DNA from 3 places in the Pseudomonas sp. GL_135 genome. Region 2 is predicted to be linked to each of the others. Evidence: predicted binding sites of a transcription regulator. Region 2 holds the regulator's gene; each other region holds the start of a gene.
The links. Region 2 encodes FliA, which starts transcription of late flagellar genes. Its sites were predicted from a motif close to CTAAAGTTTNNNNNNNNNNNGCCGNTAA; they were not measured.
Positions count from the first base shown of each region.

Region 1: the regulator FliA is predicted to act here: its motif matches at 2,809-2,836, upstream of AC3ISG_RS08765 (methyl-accepting chemotaxis protein).
Region 3: the regulator FliA is predicted to act here: its motif matches at 6,018-6,045, upstream of AC3ISG_RS05390 (methyl-accepting chemotaxis protein).

Region 1 covers NZ_CM174408.1:1,925,439-1,935,210, forward strand. Annotated here, with positions in the region: gene AC3ISG_RS08760 (hypothetical protein) at 273-926, opposite strand; gene AC3ISG_RS08765 (methyl-accepting chemotaxis protein) at 1,212-2,777, opposite strand; gene AC3ISG_RS08770 (CPBP family intramembrane glutamic endopeptidase) at 2,878-3,669, opposite strand; gene acnA (aconitate hydratase AcnA) at 4,006-6,747, opposite strand; gene rlmM (23S rRNA (cytidine(2498)-2'-O)-methyltransferase RlmM) at 6,983-8,050, shown strand; gene AC3ISG_RS08785 (FAD/NAD(P)-binding protein) at 8,126-9,553, shown strand; gene AC3ISG_RS08790 (hypothetical protein) at 9,718-9,772, shown strand, end outside.
Region 2 covers NZ_CM174408.1:1,822,460-1,832,231, reverse strand. Annotated here, with positions in the region: gene AC3ISG_RS08340 (flagellar motor protein) at 1-322, opposite strand, end outside; gene AC3ISG_RS08335 (protein-glutamate methylesterase/protein-glutamine glutaminase) at 322-1,479, opposite strand; gene AC3ISG_RS08330 (chemotaxis protein CheA) at 1,869-4,187, opposite strand; gene AC3ISG_RS08325 (protein phosphatase CheZ) at 4,332-5,120, opposite strand; gene AC3ISG_RS08320 (chemotaxis response regulator CheY) at 5,140-5,514, opposite strand; gene fliA (RNA polymerase sigma factor FliA) at 5,755-6,498, opposite strand; gene fleN (flagellar synthesis regulator FleN) at 6,495-7,328, opposite strand; gene flhF (flagellar biosynthesis GTPase FlhF) at 7,447-8,790, opposite strand; gene flhA (flagellar biosynthesis protein FlhA) at 8,802-9,772, opposite strand, start outside.
Region 3 covers NZ_CM174408.1:1,184,475-1,194,246, reverse strand. Annotated here, with positions in the region: gene AC3ISG_RS05410 (methylamine utilization protein) at 1-431, opposite strand, end outside; gene lon (endopeptidase La) at 692-3,109, shown strand; gene AC3ISG_RS05400 (PH domain-containing protein) at 3,184-3,552, shown strand; gene AC3ISG_RS05395 (protease inhibitor I42 family protein) at 3,695-4,087, shown strand; gene AC3ISG_RS05390 (methyl-accepting chemotaxis protein) at 4,175-5,971, opposite strand; gene AC3ISG_RS05385 (TonB-dependent siderophore receptor) at 6,190-8,310, shown strand; gene cmoA (carboxy-S-adenosyl-L-methionine synthase CmoA) at 8,465-9,208, shown strand; gene cmoB (tRNA 5-methoxyuridine(34)/uridine 5-oxyacetic acid(34) synthase CmoB) at 9,205-9,772, shown strand, end outside.

The DNA.
Region 1 (9,772 bases), 100 kb from region 2:
CGAAAAAAATTCGTGGTTGAATAGATCTTTGATGTGTGAATCGGTCCTTTTTTAAGGCATTTGTGAGTGTTTTTAATAATTATGTATCGCGCGTAGTCTATAAAATTTTGATAGTCCATCAGACGCTTCCTACGGTGATGTAGGTTCTTTGGAATCGAGATGCCCAAAAATAATTTAAATTATTTTCCGCTGGCTCATTTATTGACAAAACCTCCACGCATAAGCGTGGAGGGGGTTACTTTTGGTATTCAGTTGAATAGCGGGGAAGCTGGTTACAATTTAACTGAAACCAGGGTCGGCAGGCTGGTGATGGACACATTGCCCGCCCGGTCGGTGACGACGTACTCGATGGACACAGTTTCGGCTGCATGGGCTTGCAGGTGTTCACGGCTGAACGGGATTTCGATGGGTCGGAGGGTGAGCTCATCCGCCTGGACCTGATGGGCCGGGCCTGCGACGCCGTTGAGTAATGTCTGGATGATATCGCCCGGTTCCATGCCGGCATAGCCAGGGAGCAGTCCGACGAGTTGATCGCCGAAGGTGGCGGTCGGGAAGATGAGGGGAGCGAGGAGGGTAGCGCCGGGTTTGGTGCGGTCTACTTTGAGTGCTGCGGCGGGAGATTCGCGAGTTACGCCATTGATATTATTTGTAGCCTGATAATTGAGGGAATAGCTACGGCTTTCACACAACAAGTCGTGACTTAGCTGAAGCTGCATTGTATCGCCAGGCTTTTGGTCGCCCAAGACCATAGGGAGCCCAATGAGATCACCATCAAGTCGTAGCTGAACAATATAGCCTGGACGTGCTCCATCCCAAATGATGATTTCAACGGGAATTGGTTGAGATAAATCCCCGGTTTGTAAAAGTCCTTCAATAGGGCTTGCTTTGGTTACCAGCGGGGCGCTGAAAGGAAATTGCTCATTCATATGTTTCTCCATCAAGCACACCTCTCCACTTCCATCCGCAGAAAGAGTGCACATTTAATTCAATTGTCCAGATCAACAAATACCCCACCCATGGTGGTAACTATTTATCGTCTTTCAACAATCAACTAATAGAGTTCTACAAATCCTGTCAACAGCCAAACCCGCGCTCCAAACCAAAAACCGCTCCCTCAAACGATTTTCAGAAATGTCCTACTTAATCCCCAATACAAACAAAAAGGCCCCGGCAGACGATCTGCCGGGGCCTTCGCTTAACCCATCAATCACTCAGCGGTTAAAGCGCTCCACCAACGAGTATTGCGTGTTGGCGGTCTGGGTCAGTTCCGCACTGAGCGTGGCAGAGCGACGCGCTTCATCAGACGTCTGGTCCGCCAGGTGTGCGATGGTGCTGATATTGCGGCTGACCTCTTCTGCCACCGAGCTTTGCTCTTCGGTGGCGGCGGCGATCTGCGTGGTCATGTCGGTGATGTTGGCCACTGCGTCGCTGATGCCCACCAGCGCCCTGTCGGCCTCCATGACCTGCTCAACACCTTCTTCGGCCTGGCGGCGGCCTGTGTTCATGGTCTGCACCGCGTTGGTGGCCGTCTGTTGCAGCTTGGCGATAAGGGCGTGGATCTGGCCGGTGGATTCGGTCGTGCGTTGGGCCAATTGACGGACTTCATCGGCGACGACGGCAAAGCCACGACCCATTTCGCCCGCGCGAGCGGCCTCGATCGCCGCGTTGAGGGCCAGCAGGTTGGTCTGGTCGGCGATGCCTTTGATGACATCGACAACGCCGCCGATTTCATCGCTGTCCTTCGCCAGCTGAGTTACGGTCAGGCCGGTTTCACCCACCGAGGCCGACAGACGCTGAATGGCTTCGCGGGTGTCGCTGGCAATCTCGCGGCCTCGGCGGGTCAGCTCGTTGGCCTGCTGGGTGGCGTCAGCGGTGCGCTGCACGTGATTGGCCACTTCCTGGGTGGTCGCGGCCATCTGGTTGACAGCGGTGGCGACCTGTTCGGTTTCGACGCGCTGACGTTCCAGGCCGGTGGAGCTGGCCTGCGCCAGGGTGTCGGACTGACGCGCCTGGGCATTGAGGTGTTCGGCAGTGTCCTGCAGCCGGGTGAGGCAGGTCTTCAGGCGCGCTTCCTGGCTGAGGATCGACATCTCCAGCCGTGCTTGCGCGCCGCGACTGTCGGTGTACATCTGCGCGATCAGTGGGTCGGAGGTGGTTTGCTCGGCCAGGCGCAACAAGCGCTTGAGGCCACGCTGTTGCCAGCTCAACCCCAGCAGGCCCAGCGGCACGGACAGCGCGGCGGCGAGCAGGAAGCCCCAATGGGAATTCAGCCACACACCAATCAAAAAGCTCACCTGGCTCACCAGGATGAACGGCAGCCAGTCCTGCAACATCGGCAGCCATTTGTCGCGGCTTGGCACTGCACTTTTGCCGCTGTTCAGACGTTTATAGAGTGCTTCGGCGCGACGCACCTGTTCAGCGGTCGGCTTGATGCGCACGGACTCGAAGCCCACGACCTGCTTGTTCTCGAAGACCGGCGTGACGTAAGCGTTGACCCAATAATGGTCGCCGTTTTTGCAACGGTTCTTGACGATGCCCATCCACGGCAAGCCCTGCTTGAGCGTGGCCCACATGTGTTCGAAAACCGCCGATGGCACGTCTGGATGGCGCACCGTGTTGTGCGGCGACTTGATCAGTTCATCCTGGGAAAAACCGCTGATTTCAATGAAGGCGTCGTTGCAATAGGTGATGACGCCGCGCGCATCGGTGGTAGAGATCAACCGTTGCTGCGCCGGGAAGGTCCGTTCGCGTTGAGTGATGGGCTGGTTATTTCGCATGAGCTATTCGATCCAGGAAGGCTGTCACGGGTTATCGGCTCGATGCGACAAAAATTAAGTTTTTGTGAACTGCTTCATATTCTGAATGTCCTGAAAACGCCTACCGGTCGAACATCGGATAGGTAAACAGGCTGAAATGCAGAAGGTTCAGACCGAAGTGGGTGAGCACGGCAGCGGGCAGCCCGCCCCGTCGATAGGCAACGCCATAACCCACACCCGCGATGCCCGCCAGAAGCGCCCATTCCCAGCCCGCGCCGATGTGCGCGAGGCCGAACAGTGCCGATGCCATTCCGACTGCCAGAGCGTCATGGCAGGGTAAGTGCTGCAGCCACCTTTTCAGACCCCCTTGCAGATAACCCCGAAAAAGCAATTCTTCGGTCAGCGCGACCAGCAAGAGGTTGTTCAGCGCCCATATGCCCGTTTGCTCCGGCCACTTGGGCGACCAGCCGACGAGGCCCAGCACCATCGCTGTTGATAAACACGCTGCAGCGGTGAGGGGCAAGGCGATGCTGGTGACGCTCAGCCAGCGTCGTGGGCTCAACGCGATAAACACCCATGGGCAGGCGATGGCGATCCAGAAGCCGATGAGGGGCTTGTCGAGATTCAGGTACATCGAATACGGCGCGGCCTCGGGGCTGAGGCGAACACCGGCAATCGCCCTCGCGCTGAGGAAGCCGGGCAGCCAGTGACTGGCCAGGCCCGCCGCAATGGCGATGAACAAGGCATGACCGAACAGGCGGACGGCGCGGTGCTGGAAATGGCTGACGCAGATGCCGGCCATGATGAACAGTCCGAACGTGATGACCACGGGAAGACTGAGTTGGCCGTAGAGCAGCGCCAGGCTGTAGCCGAGAGAGAGCAGGAAGAGGGAAGTCCAGCGTTGCACCGACATGAAGTCGTCCTAGGGCGTCGGAATAGGCTGGGGATTTTAACGTTCATTAAACGCGTGTGTATGTCGGATCAACGGGGGGTTGGTCCGATTATTTCGAGGATGCAGGGCGGGGGTTGTGTAGGGCGTTTCTGATAACGACGGATATTGGGTGAACGCTGGCAATTTGCGGTGAGTCAGCCGACGCCTTCCGGGCTAAAGCCAGTCCCACAAGTAGGACCGGCTTCAGCCGGGAAGGGGCCGGTTTGACCACCATTGATATTGCGTTGTGGCATCTGACGCTTTCCCGGCTAAAGCCAGTCCCACTGACAGCGAGACCGGCTTGAGCCGGGATGAGGCTCAGGAAGCAATCAACTGCCGCAACACGTAATGCAGGATCCCGCCCGCCTTGAAGTATTCCACTTCATTCAGGGTATCGATCCGGCACAGCACGTCGATGTTTTCCTGCTGCCCGTCCTCCCGGGTGATCTGCACCGCCAGGCTCATGCCCGGTTGCAGCGTCGCGCCGGTAAGTCCGGTAATGTTCAGCACTTCCTTGCCGGTCAGGCCCAGTGTTTTACGGCTTTCGCCCGCCCTGAACTGCAGCGGCAGGACGCCCATGCCGACCAGGTTGGAACGGTGAATGCGCTCGAAACTCTCGGCAATCACCGCTTTGACCCCCAGCAGATTCGTCCCCTTCGCCGCCCAGTCGCGACTGGAGCCCGTGCCATATTCCTGACCGGCAATGACCACCAGCGGCGTGCCTTCTTCCTGATAACGCATGGCCGCATCATAGATCGGCAGCTTCTCGTCGGTGGGCACGTGCAGCGTGTAGCCGCCTTCTTCGCCGCCGAGCATCTCGTTGCGGATGCGAATGTTGGCGAAGGTGCCGCGCATCATCACTTCATGGTTGCCGCGGCGCGAGCCGTACGAGTTGAAGTCCTTGTACTCCACGCCCTTGCTGCGCAGATAACGCCCGGCCGGGCTGTCGAGTTTGATGTTGCCGGCGGGGGAGATGTGGTCGGTGGTCACCGAGTCGCCCAGCACCGCCAGCACGCGAGCCTGCTGGACGTCAGCGATGACCGGCAATGGCCCGGCCACGTCCTCGAAGAACGGCGGGTGCTGGATGTACGTCGAGTCCGGCTGCCAGACGTAAGTCGCCGCCTCGGGCACCTCGATGGCTTGCCACTGCGCGTCGCCGGCGAAGACCTCGGCGTATTCCTTGTGAAACATGCCAGTGCTGACGTTCATGACCGCGTCGGCGATCTCCTGCTGGCTCGGCCAGATGTCACGAAGGTACACCGGCTTGCCATCGCTGCCTTCGCCCAAGGGCTCGCTGCTCAGGTCGGTGCGCACGGTACCCGCCAACGCGTAAGCGACCACCAGCGGCGGTGAGGCCAGCCAGTTGGTTTTCACCAGCGGATGCACGCGGCCCTCGAAATTGCGGTTGCCCGACAGCACCGACGCGACAGTCAGGTCCGACTGCTGGATGGCTTTTTCAATCGGGTCAGGAAGCGGCCCGGAGTTACCGATGCAGGTGGTGCAGCCATAACCCACCAGGTCGAAGCCCAACTTATCGAGATACTGAGTGAGGCCGGCGGCGTTGTAGTAATCGGTCACGACTTTGGAACCCGGCGCCAGCGAGCTCTTCACCCACGGTTTGCGCTGCAGGCCCTTCTCCACGGCCTTTTTCGCCAGCAGGCCGGCCGCCATCATCACGCTGGGGTTTGAGGTGTTGGTGCAGGACGTGATGGCCGCAATGACCACCGCGCCGTTTTTCAAGCGGTAAGTCTGGCCGTTGTATTCATACTCAGCCTCGCCCACCTGCGCGGCGTTGCCCACCGCAACACCGCCGCCGCCTTCGCTTTCCAGTCGGCCTTCTTCGTGCTTGCTCGGGCTGACCGCCAACCCCAGGAAGTCGCTGAAAGCCTGGGACACATCGGGGAGGGCAACGCGGTCTTGCGGACGTTTTGGCCCTGCGAGGCTGGCCACGACGGAACCCATGTCCAGCTCCAGCGCATCGGTAAACGCCGGTTCCTGACCGGGCAAGCGCCACAGGCCCTGAGCTTTGCAATAGGCCTCGACCAGTTGCACCGTTTCGTCCGGACGCCCCGACAGGCGCAGGTAATCCAGCGTGACGTCGTCGACCGGGAAGAAGCCGCAGGTCGCGCCGTATTCCGGGGCCATGTTGGCAATGGTGGCCCGGTCCGCCAGCGGCAAGTCTGCCAGGCCGTCGCCATAGAATTCGACGAACTTGCCGACCACGCCTTTCTTGCGCAGCATTTGCGTCACGGTCAGCACCAGGTCGGTGGCGGTGATGCCTTCGCGCAGTTTGCCGGTGAGCTTGAAGCCGATGACTTCCGGAATCAGCATCGACACCGGTTGGCCGAGCATGGCCGCTTCCGCCTCGATACCGCCGACGCCCCAGCCGAGTACGCCGAGGCCGTTGATCATTGTGGTGTGGGAATCGGTACCGACCAGCGTGTCCGGGAAGGCGTAAGTGCGGCCGTCTTCTTCCTTGGTCCACACGGTGCGGCCGAGGTATTCGAGGTTGACCTGGTGGCAGATCCCGGTGCCCGGCGGCACCACGCTGAAGTTATCGAACGCATTCTGGCCCCAGCGCAGGAACGCGTAACGCTCGCCGTTGCGCTGCATCTCGATGTCGACGTTCTCGCCGAAGGCCTTGTCGTCGCCGAAGCGGTCGACCATGACCGAGTGATCGATGACCAGATCCACCGGGGACAACGGGTTGATGCGCTGGGGATCGCCACCGGCCTTGGCCACGGCGGCGCGCATGGCGGCGAGGTCAACCACGGCCGGCACGCCGGTGAAATCCTGCATCAGCACGCGGGCGGGGCGGTACTGGATTTCGCGATGGGATTTGCGCTCGATCAGCCAGTCGGCGAGGGCCTTGAGGTCGTCGCCGGTCACCGTGTGGTTGTCTTCCCAGCGCAGGAGATTTTCCAGCAGCACTTTGAGCGACATCGGCAGTTTGTCGAGATCGCCCAGCGTGCGCGCGGCATCCGGGAGGCTGAAGTAGTGGTAGGTCTTGTTGCTGACTTCGAGGGTTTTGAGGCTTTTCAGGCTATCGAGGGAGGGCATGACTGACTCCTTGACGGTCCGTGCAGTACGCGCGGACGGGCGATCGACGGTAAGACGGGTATTGCTTCGGCGCTCTGGGCGGCGCCTTTGAATGTTCATTGAGTAGTACTGGACCCACCGGCTGAGCCAGTGGTTCCTGATTCGGCTATCATGCGCCGCTTTCGAGTCATTGAGGTTAGTCCTCAAGTACAGCTTGCGCCGCGACCCGATTCGCGGCGCGCGAGGAGACCGCCCCGTGAACACCCTTTTCATGCATTGCCGCCCCGGCTTCGAAAGCGAGGTCTGCTCGGAACTCAGCGAGCACGCCGCCCGCCTCGAGGTGTCCGGCTACGCCAAGGCCAAGACCGACGCCGCTTTTGCCGAATTCATCTGCACCGAGGCCGATGGCGCCGAGCGGCTGATGAACAATCTCAAGTTCCGCGAACTGATTTTTCCCCGGCAGTGGGCCCGTGGCGTGTTTGTCCAGTTGCCTGAGACCGACCGCATCAGCGTGATCCTCGAGCACATGGCCGGCTTCGCCCCTTGCGGCAGCCTGTGGCTGGAAGTGGTCGACACCAACGACGGCAAGGAGCTCTCGACCTTCTGCCGCAAGTTCGAGGCGCCGTTGCGCAAGGCCCTGGAAAAGGCCGGCAAACTGGTCGACAACCCGAGCCTGCCGCGTTTGCTGCTGACGTTCAAAAGCGGGCGGGAAGTGTTCCTCGGGCTGGCCGACGCGAACAACTCGGCGATGTGGCCCATGGGCATTCCGCGTCTGAAGTTTCCCCGGGAAGCGCCCAGCCGCTCGACCCTCAAGCTTGAAGAGGCCTGGCACCACTTCATCCCCCGCGATCAGTGGGACGAGCGTCTGTCGGGCGACATGACCGGGGTCGACCTCGGTGCGGCGCCTGGTGGCTGGACCTATCAGCTGGTGCGCCGCGGCATGCTGGTCACCGCTATCGATAACGGGCCGATGGCCGAAAGCCTGATGGACACCGGGCTGGTGCAGCACTTGATGGCGGACGGCTTTACCTTCAAGCCGCGTCAGCCGGTGGACTGGATGGTCTGCGACATCGTCGAAAAGCCCGCACGCAACGCCGCGCTGCTGGAAACCTGGCTGGGCGAGGGCTTGTGCCGCGAGGCCGTGGTCAACCTCAAATTGCCGATGAAGCAGCGTTACGCCGAGGTGCGGCGTCTGCTGGAGCGCATCGAAGACGGCTTCAAGGCCCGCGGCGTGAAAGTCGCCATCGGTTGCAAGCAGCTGTACCACGACCGCGAAGAAGTGACCTGCCATCTGCGGCGGCTGGACATGAAACGCAAGGGCTGACGTTGGCTTGAATCCGATGCCACGGTGTCCATAATCAGCGGGCGCGCCAGCGGGGCGAAGACAAGGGGAGACGTAATGAGCGCTGAACACACTGGACCTGACGCCGACATCCTCATCGTCGGCGGTGGCCTCAGCGGCACAATGCTGGCCGTGCAGCTGCTGCGCCTGCCGGGCCAGCGGCGGATCCTGATCGTCGAGTCACGCAGCGAGTTGGGTCGCGGCGAGGCCTACAGCGCCACCGAGCTGGGCCATACGCTGAACGGCAATGCCGCGCGCATGAGCGTCGACCCGGACGATGCCGACGATCTCACCCGCTGGCTGACCGACTACATTGCCGGCGGCGGCTGGCCGGAGTCTGATCAGCAGCACGTGCCGGTGGCCGAGCTGTTTCCGCCCCGCGGGATCTTCGGGCTGTATGTTCAGCAGCGCCTGGCCGAGGCCCGGGTGGTTGGCGAGCGCTACGGTTCCACTGTCGAGCACGTGCGCGGTGAAGTGAGCGACCTGCAGACTGACGCGGCCGGCATTCGGCTGACCCTTGCCAGCGGCGAGCATTTGACTGGCCGCTTCGGTGTGTTGGCAACGGGCATGTTCGCCGCCGCGCGCACGCCTCAGCGCGATTCAAACGCCCTTAATGCCGCCGCCGTCGATCCGTGGGACGTCAACGCCATGGGCCAGCTCGACCCCCAGGGCCGAGTGCTGATCATCGGCTCGGGCCTGACCATGGTCGACGCCGTGGTGTCTCTGGAGCAAGCCGGTCACCGTGGGCCCATTGACGTGTTTTCCCGCCACGGTCTGCTGCCCCACGTGCGCCGTCAGCCGCCGACATGGCCGGACTTTCTCGCTGCCGACCTGAACATACGCAGCACCCGGCAACTGGTCAGGGCCTTGCGCGAGCAGTGCGCCCGAGCGGCGCAGCAGGGCATCGACTGGCAGGCGCCGCTCGATACGGTGCGCGTGCATATTCCACGGCTGTGGAGTCAGGCGTCTGACCTGCAGCGCCGCCAATTCGTACGTCACGTCCGGCCGTGGTGGGAAAGCCATCACCACCGTTCGCCGCCGCCCAGCGCGCACTTGCTGGGCAGGCTGATCGACGAAAGGCGCCTGCACATCCACGCCGCCTCATTGCACAGCGTGGGAAGCGCCGAGGCCGGACAGGTCTCCATTAGCGTTCGCTATCGCGGCCAGGACAAGGCCACCACAGAGAGCGGCGCAGCGCTGATCAACTCGACCGGCATTCAATACGACTGGCGCCGGGTTGATCGTGCCTTGCCGCGCAATCTGCTGGCGCGTGGCCTGATTCAGCCGGGGCCGCTGGCACTGGGGATCGCCGCCGATGCGGGGGGCGCGGTGATGGACGCTGATGGGCGGGTCTCGATGCGGCTCTATGCCATGGGCCCGCCCTTGCGCGGCCTGTGGTGGGAAAGCACTGCCGTGACCGACGTGGCGTTGCAGGCCAAGCTGCTGGCGGCGCGACTGGCGGCGGTGAGCAACGTGCCAAGCTGAATGAGCAGGAAATTGTGTCGACCGCGACACACTTTCCGCAGCCCCTCCTAAAGCACCCTCCGAACGAGCCGAAAGCCCATTATCGACCCGGTAGGACCGCCCGCTTTTCATCGCGCGACGACAGGGACGTCAGCGATCGGACAAGGCTATGGAGGCCAGTCGTCATGTTGAGCTTGAGTTTCAGAAACCCTGCAGAAGCGGCATTACTGCTGCCGCAAA
Region 2 (9,772 bases):
AATAGGCATCCGGTTCCGAGTCCGCCACGGCTTCGAGGCCGAGCAGGCCCTCCTTGCGCGCGGTGAGGCTCCAGGACACGACGCGATCAATGCCGCCGGCGAGATCGATGCGCGGCGGAAACAGAATCCAGATGAAGATCTGCATCGCCCGCTTGAACGCGCTCATGGGCGTCTGCACCAGGCAGGCCGCCAGCGTACCGCCGAGGACGATCAGCGCGGCGGGGCCGTTGAGCAGCGCGCCCAGGTGCCCGCCTTCGAGGAAGTTGCCGCCGATGATCGCGACGAACGCCAGAATGATCCCGATAAGCGTCAAGACATCCATCAGCTGCAGGCCTCAACCAGGTGGCGACCGATATCGTCGAGGCTGTAAACGGCGTCGGCCAGCTCGGCTTTGACGATCGCCATGGGCATCCCATAAATCACGCAACTGGCTTCGTCCTGCGCCCAGATCTGGCTGCCGCTCTGCTTGAGCAGGCGCGCGCCTTCACGGCCGTCAGCGCCCATCCCGGTGAGAACGACGGCGAGGACTTTGTCGCCGTAGGATTTTGCCGCCGAGCCAAAGGTGATGTCGACGCAGGGCTTGTAATTGAGGCGCTCGTCACCGGGCAGGATTTTCACCGCGCCGCGACCGTCGACCATCATCTGTTTGCCGCCAGGCGCCAGCAGTGCCAGACCGGGACGCAGGATGTCGCCGTCTTCGGCTTCCTTGACGCTGATGCGGCAAAGCTTGTCGAGACGCTCAGCGAAGGCTTTGGTAAAGGCGGCCGGCATGTGCTGGATCAGCACGATGGGGGCCGGGAAGTTGGCGGGCAGCTGGGTCAACACCCGCTGCAAGGCAACCGGGCCACCGGTGGACGTGCCGATCGCCACCAGTTTGTAGGCCTTGCGCTTGGGCGCACCTGAGGTTGGCGCGTGGTGGTGAGAAGCCGGGGCCGCTGCACGGGCAGGCGCGGGCGCAGGGGCGGGCGCCGGACGCGACGGTCGCGCTTCGGGAGCCGTGCTGCGCGGTGCAGCGGGCGCAGCAGATGGCGCCGGTGCCGACGTGGCAGAAGGCGTGCTGCCGTAACCGCTGAAACGACGGTTGCTGCGGGAGATGCTGTGGACTTTCTCGCACAGCATCTGTTTGACCTTCTCGGGGTTGCGCGAGATGTCTTCGAAGTTTTTCGGCAGGAAATCCACCGCGCCAGCGTCCAGCGCATCGAGGGTCACTCGGGCGCCTTCGTGGGTCAGTGAGGAAAACATCAATACCGGGGTCGGGCAGCGTTGCATGATGTGACGGACCGCGGTAATGCCATCCATCATCGGCATTTCGTAGTCCATGGTGATCACGTCGGGCTTGAGGGCCAGGGCTTGTTCAATGGCTTCCTTGCCATTGGTGGCAGTACCGACCACCTGGATCGTGGGATCCGAAGAGAGAATTTCCGAGACACGACGTCGGAAAAAACCCGAATCGTCCACGACGAGAACCTTGACTGCCATAAACACTCCAAAGAGCGCGCGTCACCCTGAAGGTCGGCGCGCCCTGAATCACGTAGCTTGGGTCACATTGGCGAGACGAGACAGGCCAGTGAGACCGTTTTTCGCGCTTGAAACGAGACCGGGTCTATTTGTAGGACCGGCTTTAGCCGGGAAGGCGTCAGATGTCACACCCCATAATCAAGGGTGTTCACCCTGCCCTCTTCCCGGCTGAAGCCGGTCCCACTAAAAAACCTCGCAAGGCGCCCTCCGCATGCCGTTAGTGGGACCGGCTTTAGCCGGGAAGGCGTCGGGTGTCACACCGAAAAATCCAGAGTATCCCCACCGGCCCCTTCCCGGCTAAAACCGGTCCTACAGAACATCGCAAGCCGCCCTGCTGAAGCCGATCCTGCTTAACCGATCCGGCGTGCCGCGTAGCGCTTGAGCATGCTTGGCACATCGAGAATCAGAGCGATGCGGCCGTCACCGGTGATGGTAGCGCCCGACATGCCCGGCGTGCCTTGCAGCATCTTGCCCAGCGGCTTGATCACCACTTCTTCCTGGCCGACCAACTGATCGACCACAAAGCCGATGCGTTGGGTGCCGACCGACAAGATCACCACGTGGCCTTCGCGTTGCTCCTCGTGGGCCGCCGAACTGACCAGCCAGCGCTTGAGGTAAAACAGCGGCAGCGCCTTGTCGCGGACGATCACCACTTCCTGACCATCGACGACGTTGGTGGTCGACAGGTCCAGGTGGAAGATCTCGTTGACGTTGACCAGCGGGAAAGCGAAGGCTTGATTGCCGAGCATGACCATCAGCGTCGGCATGATCGCCAGGGTCAGCGGCACTTTGATGATGATCTTCGAGCCCAGACCTTTGGTGGAATCGATGCTGATCGAGCCGTTGAGCTGGGCGATCTTGGTTTTCACCACGTCCATGCCCACGCCACGGCCGGACACGTCGGAAATTTCGGTCTTGGTCGAGAAGCCCGGCGCGAAGATCAAGTTGTAGCAATCGGTGTCGCTGAGGCGATCCGCTGCGTCCTTGTCCATCACGCCACGCTTGACCGCGATCGCGCGCAGGACCGCAGGGTCCATGCCTTTGCCGTCATCGGAAATCGACAGCAGGATGTGATCGCCTTCCTGTTCGGCCGCCAGAATCACACGACCGTTGCGGGGCTTGCCCGAGGCCTCGCGCTCTTCCGGCGACTCGATACCGTGATCGACCGCGTTGCGCACCAAGTGGACCAGCGGGTCGGCCAGGGCCTCGACGAGGTTCTTGTCCAGGTCGGTTTCTTCACCCACCAGTTCAAGGCTGATTTCTTTCTTCAGCTGACGTGCCAGATCGCGGACCAGTCGCGGGAAGCGGCCGAACACTTTCTTGATCGGCTGCATACGGGTCTTCATGACCGCGGTCTGCAGGTCAGCGGTGACCACGTCCAGGTTGGACACGGCCTTGGACATGGCTTCGTCAGCGCTGTTTGCGCCCAGGCGCACGAGGCGGTTACGCACCAGCACCAGCTCGCCGACCATGTTCATGATTTCGTCCAGCCGCGCGGTGTCGACGCGCACGGTGGTTTCCGCTTCAGACGGCGGTTTTTCGCTAGGCGCGGGAGCGGCAGCGCGAGCCGGGGCAGGCGCAGCGGCAGGAGCCGCTTTCGCCGGAGCGGCGGCAGCAGGCGTCGCTTTCGCCGGTTCAGCTTTGGCAGCGGGTTCTGGCTTAGTGGCCGGTGCAGCCGCAGGTGCTGCGGCAGCGACGGCAGGTTCAAACTTGCCTTTGCCGTGCAACTGATCCAGCAGGTCTTCAAATTCGTTGTCGGTGATTTCGTCCGACGCTGCAGCTTTCGACGCTGCAGCTGGCGCAACCGATGCGACAGGTGCAGCGGCAGCATTAGCAGCGGCACCCACGGCATCCGGCGAGAACGAACCCTTGCCGTGCAACTGATCCAGCAGCGACTCGAATTCGTCGTCAGTGATTTCATCACTGGCCGGTGCGGCAGACGGCGCTACAGCGGCCGGCGGTTGCACCGCATCGACGGCGAACTGGCCTTTACCATGCAGCTGATCGAGGAGCGATTCGAATTCGGCGTCGGTGATTTCATCGCTGGCCGCATTACCGGTGGGCGCAGCAGCCGGTGCCGCAGGTGCTGCTGCAACGGGCGCTGCTGCCACGGGCGCTGCTGGTGCAGGTGCAGCCGGCGCAGGCGCCCCTGCCGCCTGGGCCTTGACAGCATTCAGCGAATCCAGAAGCTGTTCGAACTCAAAATCGGTAATGTCTTCGGACGGCGCTTCAGCGACCGGCTCTTCAACCACCGGTGCTGCAGCGATTTCTTCGGCCGAGGCCGGCTCCGCCAGGCGGGCCAACGCGGCCAGCAATTCAGGCGTGGCCGGGGTGACGGCGGAACGCTCGCGCACCTGACCGAACATGCTGTTGACGGTGTCGAGTGCTTCGAGCACCACGTCCATGAGCTCCGAGTCAACGCGACGTTCACCCTTGCGCAGGATGTCGAACACGTTCTCGGCGATGTGACAGCATTCAACCAGCTCGTTGAGCTGGAGGAAGCCGGCGCCCCCTTTTACAGTGTGAAAACCGCGAAAAATTGCATTGAGCAGGTCCGCATCATCTGGCCGGCTTTCCAGCTCGACCAACTGCTCTGACAACAGCTCGAGAATCTCGCCGGCCTCTACCAGAAAATCCTGAAGGATTTCTTCATCGGCGCCGAAGCTCATTGGGGGGTGCTCCTAAAATTAACCGTCAAACCGATCCGGAGGCTGCACTGACGGCCTGCGCGCATTGCTTTCGTCGAAGCATTGGCGCGCGGGTCCAGCAGCCACTTTCACAGAAAACCTGAAGTCCGAAACAGAGTGACCGAATCAGAATCCGAGGCTGGATAGCAGATCGTCAACATCATCCTGTCCGGATACAACGTCTTCACGTTTATCGGCATGAATCTGCGGACCTTCACCCTTGGAGTGAAGTTTTTCTTGTTCTTTTTGCTGACGGAACACTTCCTGGTCGTGCTCGATGCCCGCGAAGCGGTCCACCTGGCTCGCCATGAGCACCAGCTTGAGCAGATTGCGCTCGACTTCGGTGACCAGCGTGGTCACGCGCTTGATCACCTGACCGGTAAGGTCCTGGTAATCCTGGGCCAGCAGAATGTCGTTCAGGTGCGCAGAGACCTCGGTGGTCTCCTTCTCGCTGCGGGTCAGGAACACATCGACGCGGCGGGCCAGATCACGAAACTCTTCGGCGCTGATCTCGCGGCGCATGAAGCGTCCCCAATCGGCGCTCAACGACTTGGCGTCGTCAGTCAGCCCGTGCATCAGCGGCGTGCTCAGCTCCACCAGGTCCATCGTCCGGTTGGCGGCGTTTTCGGTCAGCCTGACCACGTACGACAGCCGCTCGGTGGCGTCGGTGATCTGGGAGACCTCCTCGGCCTGCGGCATGTTCGGGTCGATCTGGAAGTTGACGATCGCGCTGTGCAGCTCGCGCGTCAATTTGCCGACTTCCTGATACAGGCCACGGTCGCGGGTCTGGTTAAGCTCATGGATCAGTTGCACGGCGTCGCCGAACTTGCCTTTTTCAAGGCTCGCGACCAGCTCTTGTGCGTGTTTCTTCAGGGTTGACTCAAAGTCACCCATTGTCGAATCTTTGGAATCCATAGCGCCCTCGCAGCGGACATCAGCTATTGACGCGCTCGAATATCTTTTCGATTTTCTCTTTGAGCACTTGCGCGGTGAACGGCTTCACCACGTAGCCGTTCACACCGGCCTGAGCGGCTTCGATGATCTGCTCGCGCTTGGCTTCGGCAGTGACCATCAGCACCGGCAGGCTGCGCAGACGCTCGTCGGCACGCACCTGACGCAACAGGTCGATGCCGGACATGCCCGGCATGTTCCAGTCAGTGACGAGGAAGTCAAAGGCGCCGCTTTGCAGCATCGGCAATGCGGTGAGTCCGTCATCTGCTTCGGCCGTGTTGGTGAACCCAAGGTCACGCAACAGGTTTTTTATGATCCGCCGCATCGTTGAGAAGTCATCAACGATGAGGATTTTCATGTTCTTGTCCAATTCGACCTCCAAGCAGTCTTTAACGCGTTCAGCACCTGAACGCGCATTCAATCAATACCGGCTGCGCCGAACATGAAAAGGGGTGGAATCGACCGGGACGAGCGCAGCGAAACCGGATCATCCACGACCCGGTTCGACCGACTCCTGCCATGTCTCTTTTGCTTCCCGCTCACGTCCTGCACAGCCGGTCTTACAAGCAACACGCAGGCCTCGCGGCCCGCGCCTGATTCAGGAACGTGCGCGCCACTCGCCAAGGCGACCGCGCAACCGCGCCGCGCATTGACTGTGCAGCTGGCTGACCCGCGACTCGCTGACACCCAGAACCTCACCGATTTCCTTGAGGTTCAGCTCTTCGTCGTAATACAGCGACAACACCAGGCGTTCACGTTCCGGCAAGTTGGCAATGGCCTCGGCCAGCGCAGCCTGGAAGCGCTCGTCTTCCAGATCCCGCGACGGTTCCAGGGACTGGCTCGCGCCGTCCTCGTGCAGCCCTTCGTGTTCGCCGTCCTGCAACAGGTCGTCGAAACTGAACAGGCGGCTGCCCAGGGTATCGTTCAGAATCCCGTAATAATCGTCGAGACTCATTTCAAGTTCGGCAGCAACCTCGTGATCTTTAGCGTCACGGCCGGTTTTTGCTTCGATTGAACGAATCGCGTCACTGACCATGCGCGTATTGCGGTGGACCGAGCGCGGTGCCCAGTCCCCCTTGCGCACTTCGTCGAGCATCGCGCCACGGATACGAATACCCGCGTACGTCTCGAAACTGGCCCCTTTGGTGGAGTCGTATTTGGTCGAGACCTCGAGCAAGCCAATCATGCCCGCCTGGATCAAATCCTCGACCTGCACGCTGGCCGGCAGACGCGCCAGCAAGTGGTAGGCGATTCGTTTGACCAGCGGGGCATAACGCTCGATCAGCTCATACTGGGAGTCTTTGGACGATTTGCTGTACATGCGATAGCCACTTGCTGTCATGAGACGGGCCCTGCGCTGGTTTGATGCACGAGGCGTTCTACGAAAAATTCCAGGTGACCGCGCGGGTTCGCCGGCAGCGGCCAGGTGTCGACTTTCTGTGCGATCGCCTTGAACGCCAGCGCACATTTGGAACGCGGAAACGCTTCGTACACGGCGCGCTGTTTCTGCACGGCCTTGCGTACGCATTCGTCGTACGGCACGGCGCCTACATATTGCAGGGCCACGTCGAGAAAGCGGTCGGTGACTTTGGTCAGCTTGGCGAAGAGGTTGCGCCCTTCCTGCGGGCTCTGGGCCATGTTGGCCAGGACGCGGAAGCGGTTCATGCCGTAATCGCGGTTGAGCAGTTTGATCAGGGCGTAGGCGTCGGTGATCGACGTAGGCTCGTCGCACACCACCAGCAGCACTTCCTGGGCGGCGCGCACGAAGCTCACCACCGACTCGCCGATGCCGGCGGCGGTATCGATGACCAGCACATCGAGGTTGTCGCCGATGTCACTGAACGCCTGAATCAGCCCGGCATGTTGCGCCGGGGTCAGGTGGACCATGCTCTGGGTGCCCGACGCCGCCGGCACGATGCGGACGCCGCCCGGGCCTTGCAGCAGGACATCGCGCAGCTCGCACCGCCCTTCGATGACATCAGCCAGGGTGCGTTTGGGGGTCAGCCCCAACAATACGTCGACGTTGGCCAGACCCAGATCGGCGTCCAGCAACATGACGCGACGTCCCAGCTCGGCCAGCGCCAGTGAAAGATTCACTGAAACGTTGGTCTTGCCTACGCCACCTTTGCCACCGGTCACCGCGATAACCTGTACGGGATGCATGCTGCCCATGTTAATTGTTTACCTTGTCTTGCTTAGACCTAAGCCACATGTCGGGCTGCACGTTCAGTGTCTGAACAATGCCTGGCAGACCATCGATGCAGGAAAATTCCACTGTCATTTTCTTCACCTAGCCCGCGCGCTTGCCGGTGCTGTGATAAAGATCCGCAAACATATCCGCCATCGCTTCCTCGCTTGGCTCCTCCTGCATCTGCACACTGACAGCCCGGCTCACCAACTGGTGCCGACGCGGCAAATGCAGATCATCCGGTATCCGTGGGCCATCGGTCAGATAGGCCACAGGCAGTTCGTGTGTCACGGCCAGGCTGAGCACTTCGCCCAGGTTGGCCGTCTCGTCGAGCTTGGTCAGGATGCACCCGGCCAGGCCGCAACGTTTATAACTGTGGTAAGCCGCCGACAGCACCTGCTTCTGGCTGGTTGTCGCCAGCACCAGGTAGTTGCGCGCCTTGATGCCACGGCCGGCGAGGGTTTCCAGTTGCAGACGCAGGGCCGGATCGCTGGCTTGCAGGCCGGCGGTGTCGATCAACACCACGCGCTTGCGCAACAGCGGCTCCAGCGCCTGAGCCAGGGACTGGCCCGGGTCGACGTGGGTAACCGGTACATTGAGGATCCGGCCCAGGGTTTTCAGCTGTTCCTGAGCGCCAATGCGGAAACTGTCCATGCTCACCAGCGCGATATTTTGCGCGCCGTATTTCAACACATATCGGGCTGCCAGTTTAGCCAGCGTGGTGGTTTTGCCCATGCCGGCAGGACCGACCATGGCAATCACACCGCCCTCTTCCAGTGGCTCCACATCGGGCGTGGCAATCATCCGGGCCAGGTGGGCCAACAGCATGCGCCAGGTGTGGGCCTGATCATTCGAGTCCGGCACCATCGCCAGCAGATCGCGGGACAGCGGGCCGGAGAGGCCGACGCGTTGCAGACGGCGCCACAGATTGGCCTGCTGCGGACGGCTGCCTTGCAGCTGGTTCCAGGCCAGCGATCCCAGCTGGACTTCCAGCAGTTCGCGCAGGCCGTTCAATTCAGAGCGCATCGCTTCGTAGGCGCGGTCGCCCACGGCCGGCTCGGCGTTGCGCTCGGCGCGTTCGGCGGCCACAGCGGCGTGGATCGACGGGCGAAACGGTTCTTCCAGCGTCGGTTCGATCTGCTTGCTGTCATCCATCGCAAGGCCGGCGAACAACTGACGATTGGCGACAGTGTCCAGCTCGCTGCGGTGGGTCAGCTCAGCTTGAGCGGTGACGATGCGCGACTGGGTCTTGCGCAATTCTTCTTCGAGTTCGACGTTCGGCACACGCGGCGCCAGTGCAGACAACTTGTAATCCAGAGCGGCGGTCAGTTCCACGCCGCCGGCGATCCGCCGGTTCCCGATGATGGCAGCTTCAGCGCCCAGCTCATCGCGAACCAGTTTCATGGCTTGTCGCATATCGGCGGCGAAAAAACGCTTAACTTGCATGACTCACTACCTCAGCCGTTGGGCCCGACAGTCGCTACGATGGTGACTTGCTTATTGTCAGGAATTTCCTGATAAGCCAAAACATGCATATTCGGTACAGCCAACCGTCCAAAGCGGGACAACATGGCGCGAACCGGACCTGCGACCAACAAAATAACCGGCTGCCCCTGCATCTCCTGACGCTGCGCCGCTTCGATCAACGAGCGCTGAAGTTTCTCAGCCATGCTCGGTTCGAGGAGAACGCCTTCTTCCTGACCCTGACCTGCCTTCTGCAGACTATTTAGCAAGATCTGTTCCAACCTTGGCTCAAGGGTGATCACAGGCAGCTCCGGCTCAATGCCGACAATGCTTTGGACGATTGCGCGGGACAATCCGACCCGTACCGCAGCCACCAGCGCGGCGGTATCTTGACTACGCGCGGCGTTGTTGGCGATGGCTTCAGCGATGGAGCGGATGTCACGAACCGGCACCTGTTCGGCAAGCAGCGCCTGCAGCACCTTCAGCAGGGCCGACAGGGACAGCACGCCCGGCACCAGTTCTTCCGCCAGTTTTGGCGATCCCTTGGCCAGCAGGGTCATCAATTGCTGGACTTCCTCGTGGCCAATCAATTCATGAGAGTGCTTGTAGAGAATCTGGTTCAAGTGGGTTGCCACCACCGTGCTGGCGTCCACCACGGTGTAACCGAGGGATTGCGCCTGAGCCCGCTGGCTGATTTCAATCCAGACGGCTTCCAGACCAAACGCCGGGTCCTTGGCAGTGATGCCGTTGAGGCTGCCAAATACCTGACCGGGGTTGATCGCCAGTTCGCGGTCTGGGTAGATCTCGGCTTCGGCCAGGGTCACGCCCATGAGGGTCAGGCGATAGGCGCTGGGCGCCAGGTCGAGGTTGTCGCGGATGTGCACGGTCGGCATGAGGAAACCCAGCTCCTGGGAGAGCTTCTTGCGCACGCCCTTGATCCGCGCCAGCAGCTGACCACCCTGAT
Region 3 (9,772 bases), 640 kb from region 2:
CCGAACCAGCCGTCGTCGGTGACGTACACATACCCGAGCATATTGTCGTGCACGTTGCAGCCGAGCACGACCACGCCCGACTTGTCGAACAGCACAGGGTCCGACGGCGTACCGCCATACAGCCGCAGCTCGAAGCGTTTAGGCGTCGAGAATGAATACACCTGATGGCGAATGTGATCGCTATTGGGAAAACTGATCTCTGTGCCGGTGCGCACCGCCAGCACGTGGGGGGCAAATTGCACATCACGCTGGTCCATGTCGGCTTTCAGCGACACGGCAGGGGGCGCAGTGGCGCCGCGCAGGGTGAGCACCGCGTCGCGAAGCGGCGTGCCCTGGGCATCGACGACCTCGGCGGTCAGGCCGGCCGCATGGGCGAAGGTGCCATACAGAGCGGTTACAACCAGCAACAATGAAATAAAGACATGGCGCATGACAGGTGTTCCAGACAGCGAGGCCCGCAAAAAGAGCCTACTTGGCGATGAATTCCAGCGTAGCCCACGGATCGGAGGTCGGCGATATCAGGCGAACTTCCGGCAAAGCACATGGCCACCACCTATTGGAGGTCACGGACTGGCGCAACGCCATACATGCTTTCAAATCGGCCTGCCTAGTCATTGCTATCGACCGACGCTATTGAAACCTGAGGCCATCCGCCCCATCTAAGGCTCATCTCCATTTATGCAGGTGCCCCATGAGCGACCAGCAGTCCGACGCCAACCAGCCGCACCCCGACGACGATCACGAGCACGAAATCCTCGGCTCTGGCGGAAAGAGCCTCGCCCTCCCCGGCCAGAACCTGCCGGATCAGGTGTACATCATCCCGATCCACAACCGTCCTTTCTTCCCCGCGCAGGTGCTGCCGGTCATCGTCAATGAAGAGCCCTGGGCCGAAACGCTGGAGCTGGTCAGCAAATCTGATCACCACTCGCTGGCGCTGTTTTTCATGGACACCCCGCCCGACGACCCGCGTCATTTCGACACCAAGGCATTGCCCGAGTACGGCACGCTGGTCAAGGTGCACCACGCCAGCCGCGAAAACGGCAAGCTGCAGTTCGTCGCCCAGGGCCTGAGCCGCGTGCGCATCAAGACCTGGCTCAAGCACCATCGCCCGCCGTTTCTGGTGGAGGTCGAATACCCGCACCAGCCCAACGAGCCGACCGACGAGGTCAAGGCCTACGGCATGGCGCTGATCAATGCGATCAAGGAGCTGCTGCCCCTCAACCCGCTGTACAGCGAAGAGTTGAAGAACTACCTCAACCGCTTCAGCCCCAACGACCCTTCGCCGCTGACCGACTTCGCCGCCGCCCTGACCTCCGCCACTGGCGTCGAGCTGCAGCAGGTGCTCGATTGCGTGCCCGTGCTCAAGCGCATGGAAAAAGTCCTGCCGATGCTGCGCAAGGAAGTGGAAGTCGCGCGCCTGCAGAAAGAGATCTCCGCCGAAGTGAACCGCAAGATCGGCGAGCATCAGCGCGAGTTCTTCCTCAAGGAACAGCTCAAGGTCATCCAGCAGGAACTGGGTCTGACCAAGGACGATCGCAGCGCTGACATCGAACAGTTCGAAGAGCGTTTGGTGGGCAAAACCCTTCCGGCACAGGCGCGCAAGCGCATCGACGAAGAGATCAACAAGCTGTCGGTGCTGGAAACCGGTTCGCCGGAATACGCCGTCACTCGCAACTATCTGGACTGGGCAAGCTCAGTGCCGTGGGGCGTGTATGGTGACGACAAGCTCGACCTGAAACACGCGCGCAAAGTGCTGGATCAGCACCACGCCGGCCTCGACGATATCAAGAGCCGCATCCTCGAATTTCTCGCCGTCGGCGCCTACAAAGGCGAAATCTCCGGCTCCATTGTGCTGCTGGTCGGCCCGCCGGGGGTGGGTAAAACCAGCGTCGGCAAATCGATCGCAGAATCCCTGGGCCGTCCGTTCTACCGTTTCAGCGTCGGCGGCATGCGCGACGAGGCCGAAATCAAGGGTCACCGTCGCACTTACATCGGCGCCCAACCGGGCAAGCTGGTGCAGGCGCTGAAAGACGTGGAAGTGATGAACCCGGTCATCATGCTCGACGAGATCGACAAGATGGGCCAGAGCTTCCAGGGCGACCCGGCCTCGGCGCTGCTCGAAACCCTGGACCCGGAACAGAACGTCGAATTCCTCGACCACTATCTGGACCTGCGGCTTGATCTCTCGAAGGTGCTGTTCATTTGCACCGCGAACACCCTGGACTCGATCCCTGGCCCGCTGCTGGACCGGATGGAAGTGATTCGCCTGTCCGGCTACATCACTGAAGAAAAGCTCGCCATCGCCAAGCGCCATCTGTGGCCCAAGCAACTGGCCAAGGCCGGCGTGTCGAAAAACAGCCTGATGATCAGCGACAGTGCATTGCGCGCGGTCATTGAAGGGTATGCGCGAGAAGCCGGTGTGCGGCAGCTGGAAAAACAGCTCGGCAAACTGGTGCGCAAGGCCGTCGTCAAGCTGCTGGACAACCCGGACACCGTGGTCAAGATCGGCCCGAAAGAGCTGGAGGCCTCGCTGGGCATGGCGGTCTTCCGCAACGAACAAGTGCTGTCGGGCACCGGCGTGATCACCGGTCTGGCCTGGACCAGCATGGGTGGCGCGACGCTGCCCATCGAAGCGACGCGCATTCATACGCTCAACCGCGGCTTCAAGCTTACCGGCCAGTTGGGCGACGTGATGAAGGAATCCGCCGAAATCGCCTACAGCTACGTCAGCTCCAATCTGGCGAAGTTTGGCGGCGATAAAAGCTTCTTCGACGAAGCCTTCGTTCACCTGCACGTGCCTGAAGGGGCGACGCCGAAAGACGGGCCAAGTGCCGGTGTGACCATGGCCAGCGCGCTGCTGTCCCTGGCGCGTAACCAGGCGCCGAAAAAGGGCGTTGCGATGACCGGTGAACTGACCCTGACCGGGCACGTACTGCCTATCGGCGGTGTGCGGGAGAAAGTGATTGCGGCGCGTCGGCAGAAGATTTACGAGCTGATCCTGCCGGAAGCCAACCGTGGCAACTTCGAAGAACTGCCGGATTACCTGAAAGAGGGCATCACCGCGCACTTCGCCAAACGTTTTGCGGATGTGGCGAAGATATTGTTTTAGGACGGGGCCAGCATCACTTCCACGGGGGCAATTCGTGACCTGTGGAAGTGGGCATCACAGACAAGGAATGCAACATGCTCGACTTCAACAACAAAGGCTTTTTCAAACTCAAGCAGAACAACGAATACGCTGAGCGTGTGGCTGCGCTGCTGCTTGATGATGAAACCGTCATCGATGCCTACAAGTCGATGCGCGACGGTGTTGTCTTCACAACCAAGCGGATCATTTCCGTCAACGTGCAAGGCATTACCGGCAGCAAGAAGGACTTCACTTCACTGCCGTATAAAAACATCGTGGCCTACTCGGTGGAAACCTCCGGGACCTTCGACCTCGATTCCGAACTCGAAATTTACTTCTCCGCTCTGGGCAAGGTGAAGTTCGAATTCACCGGGAAGACCTCCATCGTCGAAATTTCCAGGTACATCTCTCAATTCGTTCTCTGAACGATACCCGTTGACCCGGCAGCGACCCGTCGCGGCGTGATGCAGGCTGATCCCCGGTCTCGCGGCGTAGACGGAGCGGCAAGGTTTCAACACATCCATCTTCGGTTATCCTGCGCAAACGTTGCCTACGACCGGAGCCTTCATGACCCCTGCCCGCCTGCTCGTCCCGCTCAGCTTCAGCTTGCTTGCCGCTTGCGCCCAAGCGCCGAAACAGATTGTCTCCCTGGACGATCAGCAAGAATGCCCCCTCACCCTCAAAACCGGCCAGACCCTCATGCTGATGCTGCCCAGCAATCCCACGACCGGGTACCGCTGGCTGATGCAAAATCCTGCGCCGTCCGTCCTGAGCAGCCTCGGGCCTGAGGTGTTCAATGCTTCTAAAGATGTCGGGCTGGTAGGTGAAGGCGGTCAGTCGGTCTGGCGCTACCGAGCGGCCAATCCGGGCTCGGGTCACCTCATGATGGTCTACCAGCAGCCCTGGGCGCCGGAAGTGGCGCCGGAACGCACTTTCGATTGCGTCATTACGGTGAACTGATCGCCAACTGATGCCGCGCCCGCCCCCGCAGGAACGTCCGTGCCGGCGAAGGGCTATTCAGTCGCTGAGCACTGGCGTGAGCCTCTGTCATTCGGCCAGTAACTGCGCAGCATCGAAGCCCATGCGCAAGTTGCCCCAATGACGGCCTTCGAAGAAGAACGGCACGTCGATCTCGGTCATGATTTCGCCGGTATCGCGCAGGTAGGTTTGCAGCAGGAAGCGCTGTTGGTTAGCGGCTGCGCGCAGGCCGATGGGGTCGGCGAACATGCGCTTGTTGCGGCACACCGGCAGGTCAATAGCCCGGTCGCCCGTCGGTTTTTTCGACACCCAGCTGTTGTTCACCGGGCAGTAACCCTTGCTGTCGACGATGAAGGTGACCTTTCCGCCCCGCGTGCCTTTAGTGAGCGCGTCACACTCTTCCTGACAGATCTGCGCGAAGCGTTCGGTGTAGCTGGTCGTGTATTGCTTGGGGTCGGTACCGGGAATCAGTTTGTAGTTCTGATCGAACAGGTTGACGCCCTCACGTTGCAGCGCGGCCAGGCGTACCTGGAGCCGGTCGCGGCAATGACTGGCGCGTGTAATGCCAGCGTCCAGCGCGCCGTGCCCGAGAACAAACCGTCCCAGCAGCGCCTGGACCTTTTCCGCCACGCCCGACAGATCGCGGGTGGCGGTTGCGGAATGCTGCATGCGCTGGTCAATCGACTGGCTGTCCGCATGAATCTGCGTCACGCGGTCGTTGATGCCGGTGTTGCTGTCGGCGAACTGCTGGATGTGCGAGGCAATGTCCTCCAGCTTGGTGTGGGTGGATTCGAAGTCGCCAATCATGCTTTCGAAATGCCCTGACGCGCGCTCGACCACTTTCTGCGTCTCCCGGGCGCTGTGGCTGATCTGCGTGGTTTGCTCGTGGGTCGAACTGACTTCCAGCAACATGGCGTCGATGTTCTGGGAAATGTCCTCGGTGGCGCGGCTGACGTTCTGGGCCAGGGTCCGGACTTCGTCGGCAACCACCGCGAAACCACGCCCGCTCTCCCCTGCACGCGCCGCCTCGATCGCCGCGTTGAGCGCCAAAAGGTTGGTCTGGGAAGAGATCTGTTGAATCAATCCGACGATGGATTTGATGCTCGACGAACGTTGGTTCAGCGCCGAAACCAGCGTGCCGAACTCATTCAGGCTGCTGGAAATCTCACTGATGTTGCCGGTCACTTCCAGCAGTTCAGTGTAGGAATCACGGGCCATGCTGAGGTTCTGCGCGGTGGTCCCGGAAATGCCCTGGGTCTGCCGGGACACCTCGGCAATCCGCCCCACTGCGTCGTTACTCTGCTGCATGACTTCCTTGGCGAAGCGTGCCTGATGGGTCGCGCTGTCGCTGGAGTCGCTGATGTTTTTCAACGACCGCGCAGACTCCACGGCAATGTTCACGGTTAACGCCTGAACGCTGCTGATGATCTCCCGCTGCTTGGCAAGAAACCGGTTGCAGGTGCTTGCCAGCACGCGGATTTCATCGTGGGTCAGCAGCGGCAAGTCCTTGGACAGGTCGCCCTCGCCATTGGCAATACCTTCCAGCGCCAGGGTCATCTGGGTCACCGGCCGCACGATCAAGTGCCGGAAATACCAGACCATGAAGCTGACCAGACACAGGGTGAACAGCGTGCTGGCCAGAATGGCATTGCTTAGCACATCGAGCTTGCCCTCGATCATGCTTAGCGTCCCCGCCGGCAACTGCGCGCTGCGCAACTGCAGCAGCACGTCGGCGCGGATGCTCACGGCCACCCAGTACACCACGGCGCTCACCACCACCATCAGAAACAGGCTCGACAACTTCTTGGTCAAAGAGTCGAAAAACTGCCTCTCGACGGACTCGTACAACGCCTTGAACGCATGCATGCCACGGTTCCCTGTGCCAGTAATGAAATGGGTTGCGAATTAAGGTGTTTCGACTGCCGAAGTGAAAGCTTTAATGCTGCGGGGTGAAGGACACGCGATCATGGCCAGCGTTGCAGCCAACAGCAACGCAAGGAATAAATGACATTGATTCTCAATTGTAACTTCCCGATAATTGAGAACCATCATCATTTGTTACATTCGCCGGAGCGTTGCCCGCCATGCGTCACTCGATCCCCTTTTGCCCAAAGGCCCTTTCGTTAATTGCCCTGAGCGTGCTCAACACAGCGAATGCCGAAGAGACAGCGCTCAGCCTGCCGGCCACTGACGTGACGTCAACCGCCACCTACGGCGACACCGGCAACCCGCAGGGCTACCAGGGCAAACCCAGCAGCACCACCACTCGGCTGGACCTGACCAACCAGGAAACGCCCCAGGGCGTGACCAACATCAAGCGCGAGCAAATGGATGACTTCAAGCTCAACAGCATCCGCGATGTGTTGACCAGCACCCCCGGCGTCAACGTGCAGAAAGTCGAAACAGACCGCACCTACTTCACCGCGCGCGGTTTCGACATCAACAACTTCCAGTACGACGGCACGGCCATGCCGATGACCAATGGTTTGCTGGTGGGCGACATCGACCTGGCGCCCTACGAGCAGGTCGATATCGTACACGGCGCCAACGGCTTGATGTCCGGGGCCGGCAACCCCTCGGCCACGGTCAACTTCATCCGCAAACGCCCGACTTACGATCCCCAGGCAAAGATCGACGTAACCGCCGGTTCCTGGGACAAACGCCGGGTGGACATCGACGTCTCCGGCCCCCTGACCGACTCGGGCAACGTGCGGGGGCGCGTCATCTACGCCAACGAAAACGGCAACTCATACCTTGATCGTTACGCCCGCGAGAAGAACATCTTCAGCGGTCTGCTGGCATTCGACCTGAGCGACAGCGACACGCTGACCCTTGGTTACGAGGACCAGAAAACCAACGCCAATGGCTCAAGCTGGGGCGCACTGCCGTTGGTCGACGGCAATGGCAACGCCATTCATTACAGCAGCATCCATTCCAATATTTCCCAGCCGTGGGTGCATTGGGACGTTCACACGCAACGTGCGTTTGCCGAGTGGGAGCACACCTTCGCCAACGACTGGAAGTCGAAGCTGACGGTCGCCGGCGCCGAGCACCGCGAAGACACCGAGATGTTCTACATGTACGGCGACAGCACCTCACCCACCGGTTACACCGGGCTGGGCTCCAAGTACAAAGACAAGAACCTCGAACTCAGTGGTGATTACTCGCTGAGCGGGCCGTTCACGTTGGGCGGTCGCGAACATCAACTCACGCTGGGGGCGAACGCTGCACGCCAGCGCAATCGCGAATCCTCGCAGTACGGTGACGCCCTCAACTACTCGCCTGTGACCCTTGAAGATGCGCTGCATGGCTACCTGCCGCGTCCGACTTACGCTGCCGCGTTACCTGCTGCGACGTCGAACTACACCGATCGCCAGAAAAGCGTTTACGCCGGCGCGCGCTTCAGCCTGACCGACGACCTGCACCTGATCACCGGCGCGCGCATGCTCAGCGCGGACAGCAATGGCGACAACTACGGCTCCGCGCGGGAGGTGCGCATTCACGGCAAGGTCACGCCGTATGCCGGTATGGTCTACGACCTGACGCCCGAATACGCGCTGTACGCCAGTTACACCGAAGTCTTCAATCCGCAGTACTACCTCGACACCCAAGGCCGGGTGCTCGATCCCCTTGAAGGCAAAAGCTACGAGGCAGGCATCAAGGGACAGTTGATGGACAAGAAGCTCAACGTGAGCGCAGCGGTGTTCCATGCCAAGCAAGACAACGTGCCGGGCAGTTCGACCTATGACGCCAGCCTGGGCGGCTACGTGTACGAGGCGATGTCCTACGACAGCAGCGGCGTGGAGCTGGAGGCGTCGGGCGAAGTGGCGCCAGGCCTGCAAGTCAACGGCGGGTACACTTACGTTTACATCACAGACGACAACGACAGCCGTGCGCGCAAGTTCATCCCGCGCCACGCCTTGACGTCGTCGATGACCTACCAGTTGCCGATGGCACCGAAGGTCAAGGTCGGCGGCAGCCTGAGCTGGCAGAGCAAGACTCAGAACGACGACTCGCCGGCCGCCCGCCAGGATGCCTACGCGCTCATCGGCCTGATGACCCGCTACGACATCGATCAACACTGGAGCACCCAGCTCAATCTCAACAACCTCACCAACGAGAAATACCAACAGAGCCTGCGCTACAACCAGAGCAACTTCGGCGATCCACGCAACTTCACCGCGTCGGTGAGCTGGAAGTACTGATTACAAGGCTCGCCTCCAAGCCGCACACGGGCAACCGGCGCGGCTTTTTTACCCACGACGCAGACGTCAGCAAACCAGCGATGAGATGAGGTTCCAGCCGAGGGAAGGAATTGGCTAAAATGCCGCACTTTTCGCCTTGTCCCCCGGAATCGCCGTGAGCCCAGAACCCGACCGCCTATTCGCCCAGCCGCTGCCCCAGGTGCCCGACTTCGCCTTCAACGAAGACGTGGTGCGGGTGTTCCCGGACATGATCAAGCGCTCGGTGCCGGGCTACCCGACCATCGTCGAAAACCTCGGCGTGCTCGCGGCGCAGTTCGCCCAGCCCCATAGCGTGCTCTATGACCTGGGCAGCTCATTGGGCGCCGTCACTCAGGCGTTGCGTCGGCATGTGCGCACTGAAGATTGCCGGGTGATCGCCATCGACAACTCGACGGCCATGGTCGAACGCTGCCGCGAATATCTCAACGCTCAGGACTCGATGTACCAGGAGCTGCTGCCGGTGGAGGTGATCGACGGCGATATTTTGAATCTCGAGTTTCAGCCCGCCTCGGTGGTCGCCCTGAACTTCACCCTGCAGTTCATCGCGCCGGAACAACGCCTCGCTCTGCTGACGCGTATCCGCCAGTCGCTGCTGCCCGGCGGCGCGCTGATCGTGTCAGAGAAGCTGCGCTTTGATGACACCGAAGAGCACGCGCTGCTCACCGATCTGCACGTCGCCTTCAAACGCGCCAACGGTTACAGCGAGCTGGAGATCGCGCAGAAACGCAGCGCCATCGAAAACGTGATGAAACCCGACAGCCTTGAGCAGCACCGCGAACGCTTGCTGGCTGCCGGATTCAGCAAAGTCGTGCCCTGGTTCCAGTGCCTTAATTTCGCCTCGTTGATTGCTCTGCCATGATTGATCTCGCTCCCCTGGTCCGCCGTCTGGCGGGCACGCCACTGTATGCCTGGGCCCAAGGCCTGCAGGCGCAACTCGACGCGAAGATGGAAAAGGGTCATGGCGACCTGGAACGCTGGCAAGGCGCGCTGAATGCCTTGCCTGATCTGACCCCAAGCCGCATCGAGCTCAAGAACGATTTCATCCTCGACGCCGACTGCGATGACGCCACCCGCGAGCAGACCCGCGCCGCGCTGATGGGCTTGTCGCCGTGGCGCAAAGGCCCTTTTGATGTATTCGGCGTACACGTCGACACCGAATGGCGCTCGGACTGGAAATGGTCGCGGGTGTCGCCGCACCTTGATCTGAAAGGCAAGCGCGTTCTGGATGTCGGTTGCGGCAACGGCTATTACCAGTGGCGCATGCTGGGCGCCGGTGCTGACAGCGTCATTGGTGTCGATCCCAACTGGCTGTTCTTCTGCCAGTTCCAGGCCATGCAGCGTTACCTGCCCAATCTGCCAGCGTGGCACCTGCCGTTCACCCTGGAAGATCTGCCGGCGCGGCTGGAGGGTTTCGACACGGTGT